Regions from separate parts of the Fructilactobacillus myrtifloralis genome, predicted to be linked through region 1. Evidence: predicted binding sites of a transcription regulator. Region 1 holds the regulator's gene; the other holds the start of a gene.

Evidence for each region. Region 1 encodes NrdR, which represses ribonucleotide reductase genes. Its sites were predicted from a motif close to ACACNATATATNGTGT; they were not measured.
Region 2: a site for NrdR is predicted at 3,057-3,072, ahead of nrdH (glutaredoxin-like protein NrdH). Genes of this name have one in related genera too.

The regions. Positions count from the first base shown of each region.
Region 1 is NZ_CP097116.1:149,170-155,898, forward strand. Features, by position in the region: gene polA (DNA polymerase I) at 1-1,176, shown strand, start outside; gene mutM (DNA-formamidopyrimidine glycosylase) at 1,196-2,038, shown strand; gene coaE (dephospho-CoA kinase) at 2,031-2,606, shown strand; gene nrdR (transcriptional regulator NrdR) at 2,611-3,108, shown strand; gene M3M35_RS00840 (DnaD domain protein) at 3,095-4,429, shown strand; gene dnaI (primosomal protein DnaI) at 4,426-5,349, shown strand; gene thrS (threonine--tRNA ligase) at 5,606-6,729, shown strand, end outside.
Region 2 is NZ_CP097116.1:1,297,809-1,304,537, reverse strand. Features, by position in the region: gene dnaX (DNA polymerase III subunit gamma/tau) at 1-1,617, opposite strand, end outside; RNA gene ffs (signal recognition particle sRNA small type) at 1,765-1,863, opposite strand; gene tadA (tRNA adenosine(34) deaminase TadA) at 1,892-2,383, opposite strand; gene M3M35_RS06445 (class I SAM-dependent methyltransferase) at 2,380-2,988, opposite strand; gene nrdH (glutaredoxin-like protein NrdH) at 3,143-3,388, shown strand; gene nrdE (class 1b ribonucleoside-diphosphate reductase subunit alpha) at 3,455-5,623, shown strand; gene nrdF (class 1b ribonucleoside-diphosphate reductase subunit beta) at 5,638-6,651, shown strand; gene M3M35_RS06425 (hypothetical protein) at 6,668-6,729, shown strand, end outside.

The DNA.
Region 1 (6,729 bases):
GACCGGTTAGAAGCGTTAAAGAGTAAGTTTATTGAACGAGTAGCTGAATTAGAACAAGGGATTTATCAGGATGCCGGGACTGAGTTTAACGTGGGTTCTCCAAAACAACTCGGAGAGGTGCTGTTTGAAAAGTTACAGCTTCCGGTGATTAAAAAGACCAAAACCGGTTATTCGACTTCCGTTGATGTCTTGGAGAAATTAGCCCCGGACCATCCGATTATTGCTAAAATTTTAGCGTACCGCCAGTTGACCAAGCTAATTTCCACCTACATCGATGGAATTGAAAGCGACATTCAACCCGATCACAAGGTGCATACCCGGTACTTACAAACCCTGACTCAGACCGGCCGGTTATCGTCGGTTGACCCGAATCTGCAAAACATTCCGGTGCGGACGGAGGAGGGGCGCAAGATTCGAGAAGCCTTTGTTCCATCCAAGCCAGATTGGGTCCTGTTCTCCTCGGATTACTCCCAGATTGAACTGCGGGTGTTAGCGGCCATTTCGGGTGACCCGAACATGAAAGCCGCCTTTGCTAACGACGAGGATATCCATGCGGTTACTGCCCGGCGGATTTTTGAATTAGCTCCGGATGCGGATGTTGACGCCAATTTACGACGCCAGGCCAAAGCAGTTAACTTCGGAATCGTCTATGGGATTAGTTCTTACGGCTTATCGCAAAATACGGGGATTTCTAATCAAGAAGCCAAGCGCTTCATCGAGAAGTACTTTCATGAATACCCTGGAGTAAAACAGTATATGGATGCAAGCGTCGCCTTTGCGAAGGACCACGGGTACGTGGAAACGATTGCGAAACGGCGCCGGTATATTCCAGAAATTAAATCCCGGAGTTTCCAACGGCGCCAGTTTGCCGAACGGATTGCGATGAATTCACCCATTCAAGGGAGTGCAGCGGATATTATTAAGGCAGCCATGATTAAGATGAACCAGGTCCTGGCCGAGCGGGGCTTGCAAGCCCGCATGCTGTTACAAATCCATGATGAACTAATTTTTGAAGCTCCCGTTTCCGAACTAGAAACCTTAGAGACGGTGGTGCCCAAGGTCATGGATTCGATTGTCCAAACGGATTCTTTGTTGCAAGCGGCCGCCGTTAACTTCGATGTGCCGTTAAAAGTTGAAAGCCACTATGGCAATAATTGGTATAATATCAAAAAATAAAAAATAAGTAGGTGGAATGATGCCAGAATTACCAGAAGTAGAAACCGTCCGCCAGGGTCTCACTAAATTAGTGGGCGGCGCGAAGATTGAGTCTGTGGAAGTGCTTTATCCCAAGATGATCAACATGCCCGCAGATGAGTTTGCGCGCCAACTGGCGGGGAAAACCATTGAGCGCATTGACCGGCGGGGAAAGTACCTGTTGTTTCGCTTAACCAATGATTTAACCCTTGTATCGCATTTGCGGATGGAAGGAAAGTACGAGGTCGAACCAGCTGGTTCCACTCGACCTAAGCATACGAACGTGGTCTTTCATTTAGATGATGGCCGGGAACTCTGGTACAAAGATACCCGGATGTTTGGGAAAATGGCGTTGGTTGCCAACGACGAAGTAATGGAGCTGTCGGGACTCAATAAAATTGGTCCGGAACCAACGGCTGATGATCTCAGTTTTACGTACCTTAAAGAACGGTTACACAAGTCCCATCGCAAGATTAAGGCCTTTTTACTCGACCAATCACAGGTGGCTGGCTTGGGTAACATTTACTGTGATGAAGTGCTGTGGATGTCTAAAATTCATCCCGAACAACCCACGAACTACGTCAGCGATGCCGAAATTGAAAAGCTCCGTGACAACATCATCACGGAAATCGCAGCGGCAATCAAAGGTCATGGAACCACGGTTCATTCGTATTCGAACGCCTTTGGGGAAGCTGGTCAGTTTCAAAACCAACTGCAAGCTTATGGGCGCAAGGGCGAACCTTGTCGTCGGTGTGGAACGTTAATGGAGAAAATTAAGGTTGCCCAACGGGGAACGACTTTCTGTCCCAAGTGCCAAGTGGTTCATGGTGATTTAAGTGACTAAGGTAATTGGATTAACGGGAGGAATTGCCACCGGCAAATCGACCGCTGCCCGGTATTTGGTTAGTCAAGGAGTCGCGGTGTTAGATTTAGACGCGGAAACGCACGAATTGGAAGCACATGATCAGGCGACCATTCAGCAAATTACCGCGACGTTTGGTCCAGAGGTCCAAGTGAACGGGCAAATTGATCGCCACCGGTTAGGACAACTGGTCTTTGCAGATTCCACGCAACTAAAGCGCTTAGTTCGCATCATTAATCCGGCCTTGTTACGGCGGGTGACGGCTGCGATGGCCGAATCGGATCTGCTGGTTTTGGATGCCCCGACATTGTTTGAAAACGGGTTTACTAGCTACGTGGATCAGATCCTCATGGTGACGTGTGAACCGCTTGTGCAGATGCAACGCTTAATCACTCGTAACCAAGTCAGCATCAGTCGGGCTAGTCAGTTGATGGGAGCCCAGTGGTCACAAGCAACGAAGGCAGCGTTAGCAGATTGGGTGGTCGATAGCACCGCGGGAGAAACGCAGTTAACGCAGCAATTACAAACCTGGTTAGAAAAGATGAGGTAAAGTTATGAAATGCCCAAAATGTCAACATGCGGCGTCACGGGTCGTTGATAGTCGTCCCTTATCTGGCGGCAGCGAGATTCGCCGCCGCCGTGAGTGTGAACACTGCGGCTTTCGGTTTACAACGTTTGAAACCCTGGAAGCGTCGCCGTTACTAGTGGTAAAGAAGAATGGCGATCGGGAAGAGTTTAGTGCGGATAAGTTACTCCGGGGGATTATTCGCTCTTGTGAAAAACGCCCCGTTTCGCTGGCGCAAATGAATCAGATTGTGGACCAAACCAAGCAAAGCATTGAAAACCGGGATGCTGGCAGTCATGAAGTTTCGAGTAAGGCCATTGGAGAGTACGTCATGAACGGCCTCAAGGATGTTGATGAGATTGCTTACATTCGCTTTGCGAGCGTCTACCGTCAGTTCAAAGATATGAATGAGTTTTACGCGAAAATGCAGGAGTTAATGGGGAATAACCCAACCGCTAAAACTGAAAGTAAACATGATGGAAAATGATAATCAATTAATTAATCCCCAGACGAAATTCCAAGTCCGTCGGGGTCACAATTTAACTACGGAACAGCGACTGAGCCTTGACCAGTTGTATTTACCGATGATTGGGAATGATGCTTATGCCTTGGAGAATCTCCTTTGGCACCAGTCAGAACAAGCTCAGGGCCATTTTTATTTAATGAGTACGCTCCAAATTGATGCCGAGCATCTCTATCAAGCTCGGTTAAAGCTTGAAGGTAGTGGCTTACTGCGGGTTTACCGGCAGGGGGAACAGACGCTTTATCAGTTGCTGGATCCCCTGTTGCCAGCACAGTTTTTTCAACAGGAACTCCTCAGTCAATTCTTACTGGAAATGATTGGGGAGCATCAATTTATGACTCTCGCCCAGCAGTTACTACCGCGACCGTTGGATGTCTCGAGCTTAGACGACCAGACCCATAGCTTTTGGCAGGTGTTTGCCCAACCAGCTGGTTCAGTGCCACCGCTAGTTAGTAAAACCAAACAAGCCGCCCAACAAACGCCACCGCCGGCTGCGGAGCCGGAGTTGCCGGAGGTTGATTTGCAACTGATGTTGCAGATTTTGCAGAGTTCCTTTGTGAACCTTGCAGAAGTTAAAAAAAATCAAGCGCTGTTTGCCGTAACCAAGCAACTGTATGGAGTGGATGAGCCGGAGATGTGTCGAGTCATTGAGCAGGCGACAAATTTGACCACTAATCGGTTTGATAAGCAGAAATTCCAGTTATTAATGGCACGACGCCATACGCCAGCTGCTCCAAAACCGTCAGCGCCAGTAGCGCACCCGGAAACGGATACCACGAACGCCAAGTTGAGTCAACAAGAACAGCAATTAGTGCAGGTCGCAGAAACCGCGGCGCCGGTTCCCTTTTTAGGGGCGATTAAACGAGAAAAAGGGGGATACGCGACGAGCGCGGAGGAACGCTCGTTACGCCAGTTAGTTGAACGCAACGTCTTGCCACGGTCGGTGGTCAACATGTTGACTTACCTATTGTTGGTTGATCGAGAAGCCCCCACGTTGAACAAAAATTTATTAGATACGATTGCCAATGACTGGGCTCAACGAAAGCTGCAAACGGCGACCCAAGCGTTATTGGAAATCAAGCAACGAGACCAGCGCTTGGCCACTAAAAAAGCTAGCAAAACGAAACAACGCCGCCAGACCGTCCGAGAAACACTTCCAGAATGGGCGCAACAAGCTGGCAATCAGCGCTCGCAAAAACAAGCTTCCGCTGCCAATCGGAAGTTAATCAAGGAACGGTTAGCTAAGTTAAACCAAAACCAGTCGGAAGGGAGGGATGAGCAATGAAAAACGTTGGTGCAGGACTGAAAACGTCCCTACAACAGCATCACTTAGAAGCACACTATCAGGAGTTGTTGCAACGGGTCTATGCCGACCCAGACGTGCAACAATTTTTGCAGGAGCATCAGGCTGAACTTGATCCACAGGCGAAGGAAAAATCGACTTCGAAATTATACGAGTTTGTTAACGAAAAACAAAAGTTACAGGCCGGCAACGGGAACTTTGCGAAGGGGTATGCCCCTCAATTAGTGGTTAGTGATCACTTGATTGAAGTGGCATACCGGCCGACCCCTGAGTTTTTGGAACAGGAACGACAACACCGCTTGCAAAGTAACTTTAAAACGGTGGGGATGACGCCCGCCATTAAGCAGGTTAACTTTGAAGACTATGAACCGACCCCGGATCAAGAAGAGGTCATCATTAAAATCCTAGATTTTATTGAGCAGTACGAGGCTGATCCAAAAGCGAACTACAAAGGCTTATATCTGTACGGACCCTTTGGGGTGGGAAAGACCTTTTTGATGGCCGCCATGGCCCACCGGTTATCCGATCATGGAATTCAAACCACGTTAGTGCACTTCCCGTCCTTTGCGGTCGCCTTGAAGAATGCCATCGGAGATCACACCCTTCAGGATAAAGTTGACCAGGTGAAGCAGACCCCCGTACTGATCATTGATGATCTGGGGGCGGATTCCATGTCAGCTTGGATTCGGGATGACGTGTTGGGCGTGATTTTAGAGTATCGAATGCAGCATCAGCTGGCTACGTTCTTTACCTCTAACTTCTCAATGGATAAGTTGGCGACAGAACACCTCGCTGTGACGGGAAAGGACGTCGTTGATCCGTTAAAAGCCCAGCGGTTAATGGAACGGATTAAGTTTCTCGCACGCCCGGTATTTTTAAATGGAAACAATTTAAGAAATTAAAGGGTTCGCGCTTGACACCCATAGTCGATGTGATTAGACTACTAAATAAGGACATGGGTGCAACTTTAATTCACAGAGAGAGTAGCATGATTCTGGAAACTACTTGTTGGCGAGTTGCACCTACCACCTGTTTCTTAACGCAAATTAAAGTGGTTGACAGAGATATCCGGAGAACGGATAAATTGGGTGGAACCGCGTCTAACGACGCCCCTTGGTATTCATTACCAGGGGGCTTTTTTGATAGGAGGAAGAGGAAATGGCACAAATTACGCTCGAATTTCCAGATGGCCGCACGCAAGCATTTGATAGCGGCATTACGGTGGCTGAGGTGGCCAAATCAATCTCAGTTAGTCTAGCGAAAAAAGCAGTGGCTGGAAAACTGGACGGAAAGTTAGTGGATGTTCGTGAACCATTGCTGACGGACGGAAAGCTAGAAATTGTAACGGCTGATTCAAACGATGGGTTGACGGTGCTCCGGCAGAGTGCCGCGCAATTACTAGCTGCGGTTGTTAAACGTGAATTTGCTGGAGTGCGCTTAGGTCGATTAGCCGCTGATGAAGATGGCTTTTACGTTGATACGGAAAAAGACGAACGCCAGATTAGTGCGGACGAATTAGATGGACTTGCAGCCCAAATGCAACGGGTGATTAAGGATAACGCGCTGGTAAATCGCGTAATGTTGAGTAAAGCAGACGCCTTAACCGAAGTTAGCGGAGATTGGTACCAAACGGAACTAGTCGAAGCTGAAGCGGCTGATGAAATTCCCTTTTACGAAATTGGGGGACAATTAGTTCTTGCTCAAGTGGTTGCTGCGCCTAGTTTGAAAGATCTGAAGCACTTTAAACTCTTATCGGTGGCTGGGGCATACTGGGAAGGCAAGTCCTCTAATCCCATGCTCCAACGTTTATACGGAACGGCCTTTTACAAAGCTTCCGATCTAGAAGCAGATTTACAAAAGCGGCAGGAAGCGCGGGAACGCGATCACCGGGTGATTGGGAACAACCTCGACCTGTTCTTCGTTGATCCTAAAGTTGGCGCTGGGTTACCATACTGGATGCCAAACGGAGCAACGATTCGGCGGACGATTGAACGCTACATCGTTGACAAGGAATTGGCGAACGGGTACGAACATGTTTACACACCGGTCTTAGCAAACTTGGACCTGTACAAGCAATCCGGACACTGGGAACACTACCGAGAAGACATGTTCCCACCAATGGAAATGGATGATGATGAGATGCTGGAATTACGGCCTATGAACTGTCCTTCTCACATCCAAATTTATAACCATCACATTCGGTCCTACCGGGAACTACCATTACGGATTGCTGAATTAGGGATGATGCACCGGTACGAAAAATCGGGGGCCTTAAGTGGATT
Region 2 (6,729 bases), 310 kb from region 1:
GGGGTGTTGTTGCAAGTATTCCTGGCGCAGGTTCGGCCAGGATTCCTTTGGCACAAACAGAACCGTCGGCGTCTTTCCCAGTAATTGTTCAAGTCCCCGGTTCAGGTCCGCCAGTAACTGGTCATCGCTCCCCGCTCTTTGGTACAAGAATCCGTAGTCAAACGCAATTACGACCCCATCTTCGCTAGCAGCGACGGGACGCGCCACGTGCAAGACCGCCCGTTGGGTGACACTTAACAATTGTAACAAAGCATCCCACTGACTGCGATACTGTTCTAGGGCCGGTTTCGTGGCCGCATCAAGCACCGCAAAAATCCCTTGGACGTCGAGCTCGGGCGTGCCCTGCTGATTAGGTACCGTGCGTTTCGGTGCTGACTGCGTCTGCGTAGCAGTTGCCGGAGCGGGACGTGCCTCTGAGCGTTGTTGTAACTCCTGGAGTTGTTGCTTCAGTTCGGTGACTTGCTGGTTTAACTGCTGGTAGGCTAGATCGACGGTTGAATCCGCTGCCGGGGTCGCCGGTGATTGTTCCGCGCCCGTTTCATCCGCCAACCGAACGGTTAAAATATCCAAATACAGTTCGGGATGATAGGTAAAGCGTAACTGTTGTTGCACTTCATTAATAATTTCGACGTAGCGATAAAGTCGACGTTGTGGGACCGTGGTGGCAATCTTTGCAAAGTGATCGCCGAGCAGACCTAATTCATCCTCGGAAACGAGCGCTTGATCTTGTTGGTACAACAACAGGTTTTGACAGTAATCAATCAAATCCTCCAGAAACTGACTGGAATCCTTGCCTGCCGCAAGGAGCTCGGCTACCACTTTCAGCCCGGCCCCGACTTCACCGGCTAGGACCGCTTCAAAGTAACTTTGTAATTCGTCCCGAGCCACGCTCCCCGTTACCTGGAGCGCACTCTCATACGTCAGTTCGTCTGCATCGTATGAGAGGGCCTGGTCAAGGATACTCAGGGCATCCCGCATCCCCCCCTCGGCACTGCGCGCAATCATTTTCACCGCACGGTCATCATATTTGACCTGCTTTTCCTGTAAAATCTTTTCCATCTGCGCCCGAATGTCTGCGGCGTTAATCCGTTTAAAGTCGAACCGTTGTAGCCGTGATAAGATGGTCGCCGGAATTTTATGCGGTTCCGTCGTCGCTAAAATGAAGATTACGTGACTAGGTGGTTCCTCTAAGGTTTTCAGGAGGGCATTAAAGGCCCCCGTCGACAGCATGTGCACTTCATCAATGATGTACACCTTATAGGTGGCCTCCGTGGGTGCATACTTGGCCTTATCCCGGATGTTACGGATCTCTTCAACCCCATTATTAGAGGCCGCATCAATCTCAATCACATCGTTCAGCGCGCCCTGGTTAATGGCCACACAGGTCTCACATTCGTTACAAGGCTCGCCATCTTCTAGATGTTGACAGTTGACGGCCTTCGCTAAAATCTTAGCCGTTGACGTCTTCCCGGTTCCACGGGGTCCACTAAATAGATAAGCATGGCTAATCTGGTCGGTTAGCAAGGCGTTTTTCAACGTTTTTGTAATCACTGGTTGCCCGACAATTTCATCGAATCGTTGGGGGCGCCACACCCGATATAAAGCTTGATAGCTCATGCTCATCTTCCTTTCTTCATCAGTCATTTCACCCTAATTATAGCGAGAACGAGTGGTGATTACCAACTTCCCTACTTCAAACTAACCACCGTTTCGTGCGCCCTTAAATGGTAAAAAAAATCTCCTAGTCAACTTGACTAGGAGCTTATTTGCTAACAACAAGAAGCACAAGGCAAAAAATACTTAGTGCTGCTTCCTTCCGGACCTGACACGGTTCGTAAGTCCACCTTTGCTTCCAGGCCTTACGGCAGTTACTATCATAGCGCAGCTGTCCTTAATTGTCCAGTGGTTGCCGCGGTTTTTTCCGGTGCTTTTTCCGTTTCGAACGAAAAAATTGTTGCATAATCTGGGCCGCTTCGCTAGCCCGACATCCCGTTTGTAACTCCACCTGGTGATTCTGCCGTTCATCCGTTAGGACCTGGTATAAACTCTCTCCAGCGCCCGCCTTCGGGTTGGCCGCTCCATACACCACCCGGGGAATCCGGGCGTTCAGGATGGCGCCCGCACACATTAAGCAGGGTTCAATCGTCACATAGAGGGTACAGTCCGTTAGCCGCCAACTGTGCTGGGTTAAACACGCCGCCTCAATCGCCATTAGCTCGGCATGTTGGGTCGTTAGTTGGGTGTGCTCGCGCAGGTTATGCCCCGTTCCAATCACCTGGTGATCATGCACAATTACGGCCCCGATTGGAATCTCACCAATTTGGGCGGCAAAGCGAGCTTCGGCTAGCGCTCGTCCCATGTATTTCTCATCCGCTGTTTTCATGATTGTTTAGTACTTTCTAATACGTAGTAACCCTTGTCGCGTTTGAGCACCCGCACGTTACCAAAGGTCTGCTGCATCAATCGTTCCGCCGAGGGCGCCCCCTGCTTTTTTTGCAACACCACGCTTAACCGACCGGCCGGCACGAGGTGGGCGGCTGCTTCCGTAATCATCGCGGACACCACTGCTTTCCCCGCTCGAACCGGTGGGTTGGTTACAATGGCGGCATACTGGCTCTGCGCCACCCCTGCGTATACGTCGGAAGTTGCCACCGTCACGTTAGTCAACCCATTATCAGCAGCATTGCGCGTCGCAAGCTCCAGGGCCCGCTGATTTACGTCCACCAGCTCAAACTCCCGGTCGGGGTGGGTCTCGGCTAAAAATAATCCGATTGGTCCGTAACCGCACCCCAGGTCTAAAACGGCGCCTGCCGGTAAGTCCTGAAAATCAACGTTTTGAATGAGGACCCGCGAACCGTAATCAACCGTCCGCTTAGAAAACACGCCGTTATCTGAATGGAAACGGAGCGTGGTATTTCCAAGGGTAAATTCCCATTCTGTTTCAGCATGTTCAACTTCGGGATTCGGTGTATAATAATAATCACTCACAGTAACACGTCCTTTAAATTTAATATTTTGTTTCACATACCACATGTAGTGTGTTCCCCAACCAGGAACCACTACATGTGGTGTTTTTGTGGTTGAAAGAATCCAATTTAAGAGTAGAATCAAAGCATAGTTAAACGAAAGAAGGAGTCGAATCATGAAACAAATTACCGTCTACACCAAGGATAATTGCATTCAATGCAAAATGACCAAGCGGTTTTTGACCGAACACAACGTGGATTTCACGGAACAGAATACCAGTGAAAATCCCGACCTAATTCCCTACTTAAAAGCGCAGGGCTTTCAAGCGGTTCCAGTGGTTGAATCCGAAATAATTGATTCATTTGGTGGGTTTCGTCCCGATCAACTACAAAAATTAGTTGACGCACTTTTAACCGCCTAATTCATTACTTTCATTATACACATTAAAAAATATTAATTAATTACAAATAATAAGGGGAATCAGCACATGTCATTAAAAGACCACACGGATGCCAGTTATTTTCGGTTAAATAACGAAATTAACATTCCAACGAAGGATGGTAAAATCCGGCTGGATAAGGACCAAGAAGCACTAGACGCCTTTTTAAAGGAAAATGTCGCTCCTAATACCGTTCACTTTAAGTCCCTCAGCGACCGGTTTGACTACCTCATTAACCACGATTACGTGGAAGCCGAATTTCTGCAACTGTATCCGAGTGAGTTTATCGAAAAGCTGTACTCCTACTTAAACAGCCAGAATTTTCACTTTCATTCCTTTATGGCTGCTTACAAATTTTATGCGCAGTATGCGCTTAAAACTAACGATGGCAATCAATACCTCGAAAGCTACATCGACCGGACGGCCATGAACGCCCTGTACCTCGCCCATGGCGATCAAGACCTGGCTATGAGCCTGGCGGACGAACTAATTCATCAACGGTTCCAACCGGCCACGCCGACCTTTTTAAACGCCGGTAAAAAACGCCGGGGAGAGTTTGTTTCCTGTTTCTTAATTCAGTCAACCGATGATATGAATAGCATTGGCCGGACGATTAATTCCGCCCTCCAACTTTCTAAAATTGGTGGCGGAGTTGGGATTAACCTTAATAACCTACGGGCCGCCGGCGATCCCATCAAGCACATTGACGGAGCTGCCAGCGGAGTAATGCCGGTTATGAAGTTGTTGGAAGACAGCTTTAGCTATTCTAACCAACTGGGGCAACGGCAGGGAGCCGGAGTAGTTTATCTGAGTGTCTTTCACCCAGATATTAGTGATTTCTTAGCCGTTAAAAAGGAAAATGCCGACGAAAAAATTCGGATTAACACCCTCTCGTTAGGAGTGACGGTTCCCGATAAATTCTATGAATTAGCAGCAGCAGATGCTGACATGGCCCTCTTTAGTCCTTATGACGTAGAACAGGTCTACGGGGTTCCCTTCTCCTACGTTGACATTACGCAGGAGTACGACAACTTAGTTAACAACGACCAGATTCACAAGAAATTCATCAAGGCCCGCGACCTTGAAACGGAGATTGGTAAGTTACAACAGGAATCTGGTTATCCCTACATCATCAACATTGATACGGCCAACCGGGACAATCCCATTGACGGAAAAATTGTGATGAGTAACCTGTGTTCAGAAATTATGCAGGTGCAAACCCCGTCCATCATTAACGATGAACAACAATACGAAAAACTGGGAACGGACGTGTCCTGTAACCTTGGTTCCACGAACGTTGTGAACTTGATGCAATCGCCCGACTTTGGAAAATCAGTTGAATCCATGGTCCGGGCCCTGACCTTTGTGACTGACATCAGTCAAATTAACACGGTTCCCTCGATTCGCCACGGCAATGACTTGAGTCATTCCATCGGCCTTGGAGCCATGGGGTTGCACTCGTACTTTGCTTTGCACCACATGTACTATGGGTCGGAAGAATCAATTGAATTCACGAGCGTTTACTTCATGCTCCTTAACTACTGGAGCTTAGTTGCTTCAAACAAGTTAGCGAAGGAACGGAATCAAACTTTCCATAACTTTGAAAATAGCAAGTACGCCGACGGTAGTTACTTTGATCAGTACGTAGACCGGGACTGGGGTCCCACTTCCGACCGGGTCAAGGAACTGTTTGCAGAGACCTTCATCCCGAGCCCTGAAGACTGGGCTAACCTTAAAGAAGCGGTCATGCAAGACGGGCTGTACCACCAAAACCGGTTAGCTGTTGCTCCCAACGGCTCCACCTCTTACATCGGTGATGCCACAGCTAGTCTCGCTCCGATCGTGAGTCGGATTGAAGAACGGCAGGAAGCCAAAATCGGGACCATTTTCTACCCCGCTCCCTACCTTTCCAACGACACCCTCAAGTACTATGAATCGGCCTATGACGTTGACATGCGTAAGGAAATTGATATCTATGCCGCTGCCCAAAAACACGTGGATCAGAGCTTGAGTATGACGATGTTCATGCGCTCAACGATTCCCGCCGGGATGTACGAGTGGAAGGACGGGCGTTCTGACAAAATGTCAACCCGGGACTTAACCATTCTCAGAAACTACGCTCATTTCAAGGGCATCAAATCCATTTACTACGTGCGGACGTTTACCGATAATAACGATACAGTGGGCGCCAACGAATGTGAAAGCTGCGTCATTTAGAAGGAGAACAGGTCATGGATCTTAACAAAGTATTAACCGGAAAATGGGATGGGAACTACGAAGCGATTAACTGGAATGAGGTCTCAGATGAGATTGATAAGGCCACGTGGCACAAGCTCACGGAACAATTTTGGCTCGATACGCGGGTCCCGGTTTCTAATGATTTAAAGGACTGGCGTGAACTTGACGATGACCACAAATGGTTAGTGGGCCACGTGTTTGGGGGACTGACCCTGTTAGATACCCTTCAGTCCCAGGACGGGATGGCAGCCTTACGGGTAAACGCCAAAACACAACACGAGATCGCCGTATTAAACAACATCCAATTCATGGAATCGGTGCACGCTAAAAGTTATTCCACGATTTTTTCCACGTTGAATACGCCAAAGGAAATTAGTGAAATTTTTGCCTGGAGTGATTCAGAAGAATTCCTGCAGAATAAAACCAAGCGCATTTACACCCTCTACCACGATGATGAGAGTCCCCTTAAAAAGAAAATTTCCAGTGTTTTCCTGGAAACCTTCCTCTTTTACTCCGGATTCTTCACGCCCCTCTGGTACCTTGGTCATAACCAACTCACCAACGTTGCTGAAATCATCAAGTTGATTATTCGGGATGAATCGGTTCACGGAACCTACATTGGCTACAAGTTCCAAGCCGAATTTAACCAACTAAGTACTAATGAGCAGCAAGCGCTCAAGGACTGGATGTACAGCTTCTTATACGATCTCTATGAGAATGAAGAAAAGTACACCCACCTGCTCTATGACCAAGTGGGCTGGACTGATAAGGTCCTAACCTTCATTCGGTACAATGCTAACAAAGCCCTGATGAATCTCGGACAAGATCCAATGTTCCCTGACACCGCGGAAGACGTAAACCCCGTGGTAATGAACGGCATTTCCACCTCCACCGTAAACCATGACTTCTTTTCAGAAGTCGGCAATGGCTACCGGCTCGGAAACGTGGAAGCAATGACCGACGAAGATTACAAGATTGATTCGTGGGAACACCATCATAATAAATAAAAGTAGGAATTATAATTTGGAAAATACTAATCTTAAAAAAAATAGAAAAGAATTTATAAAGAAAGCTTTCAAAGATAA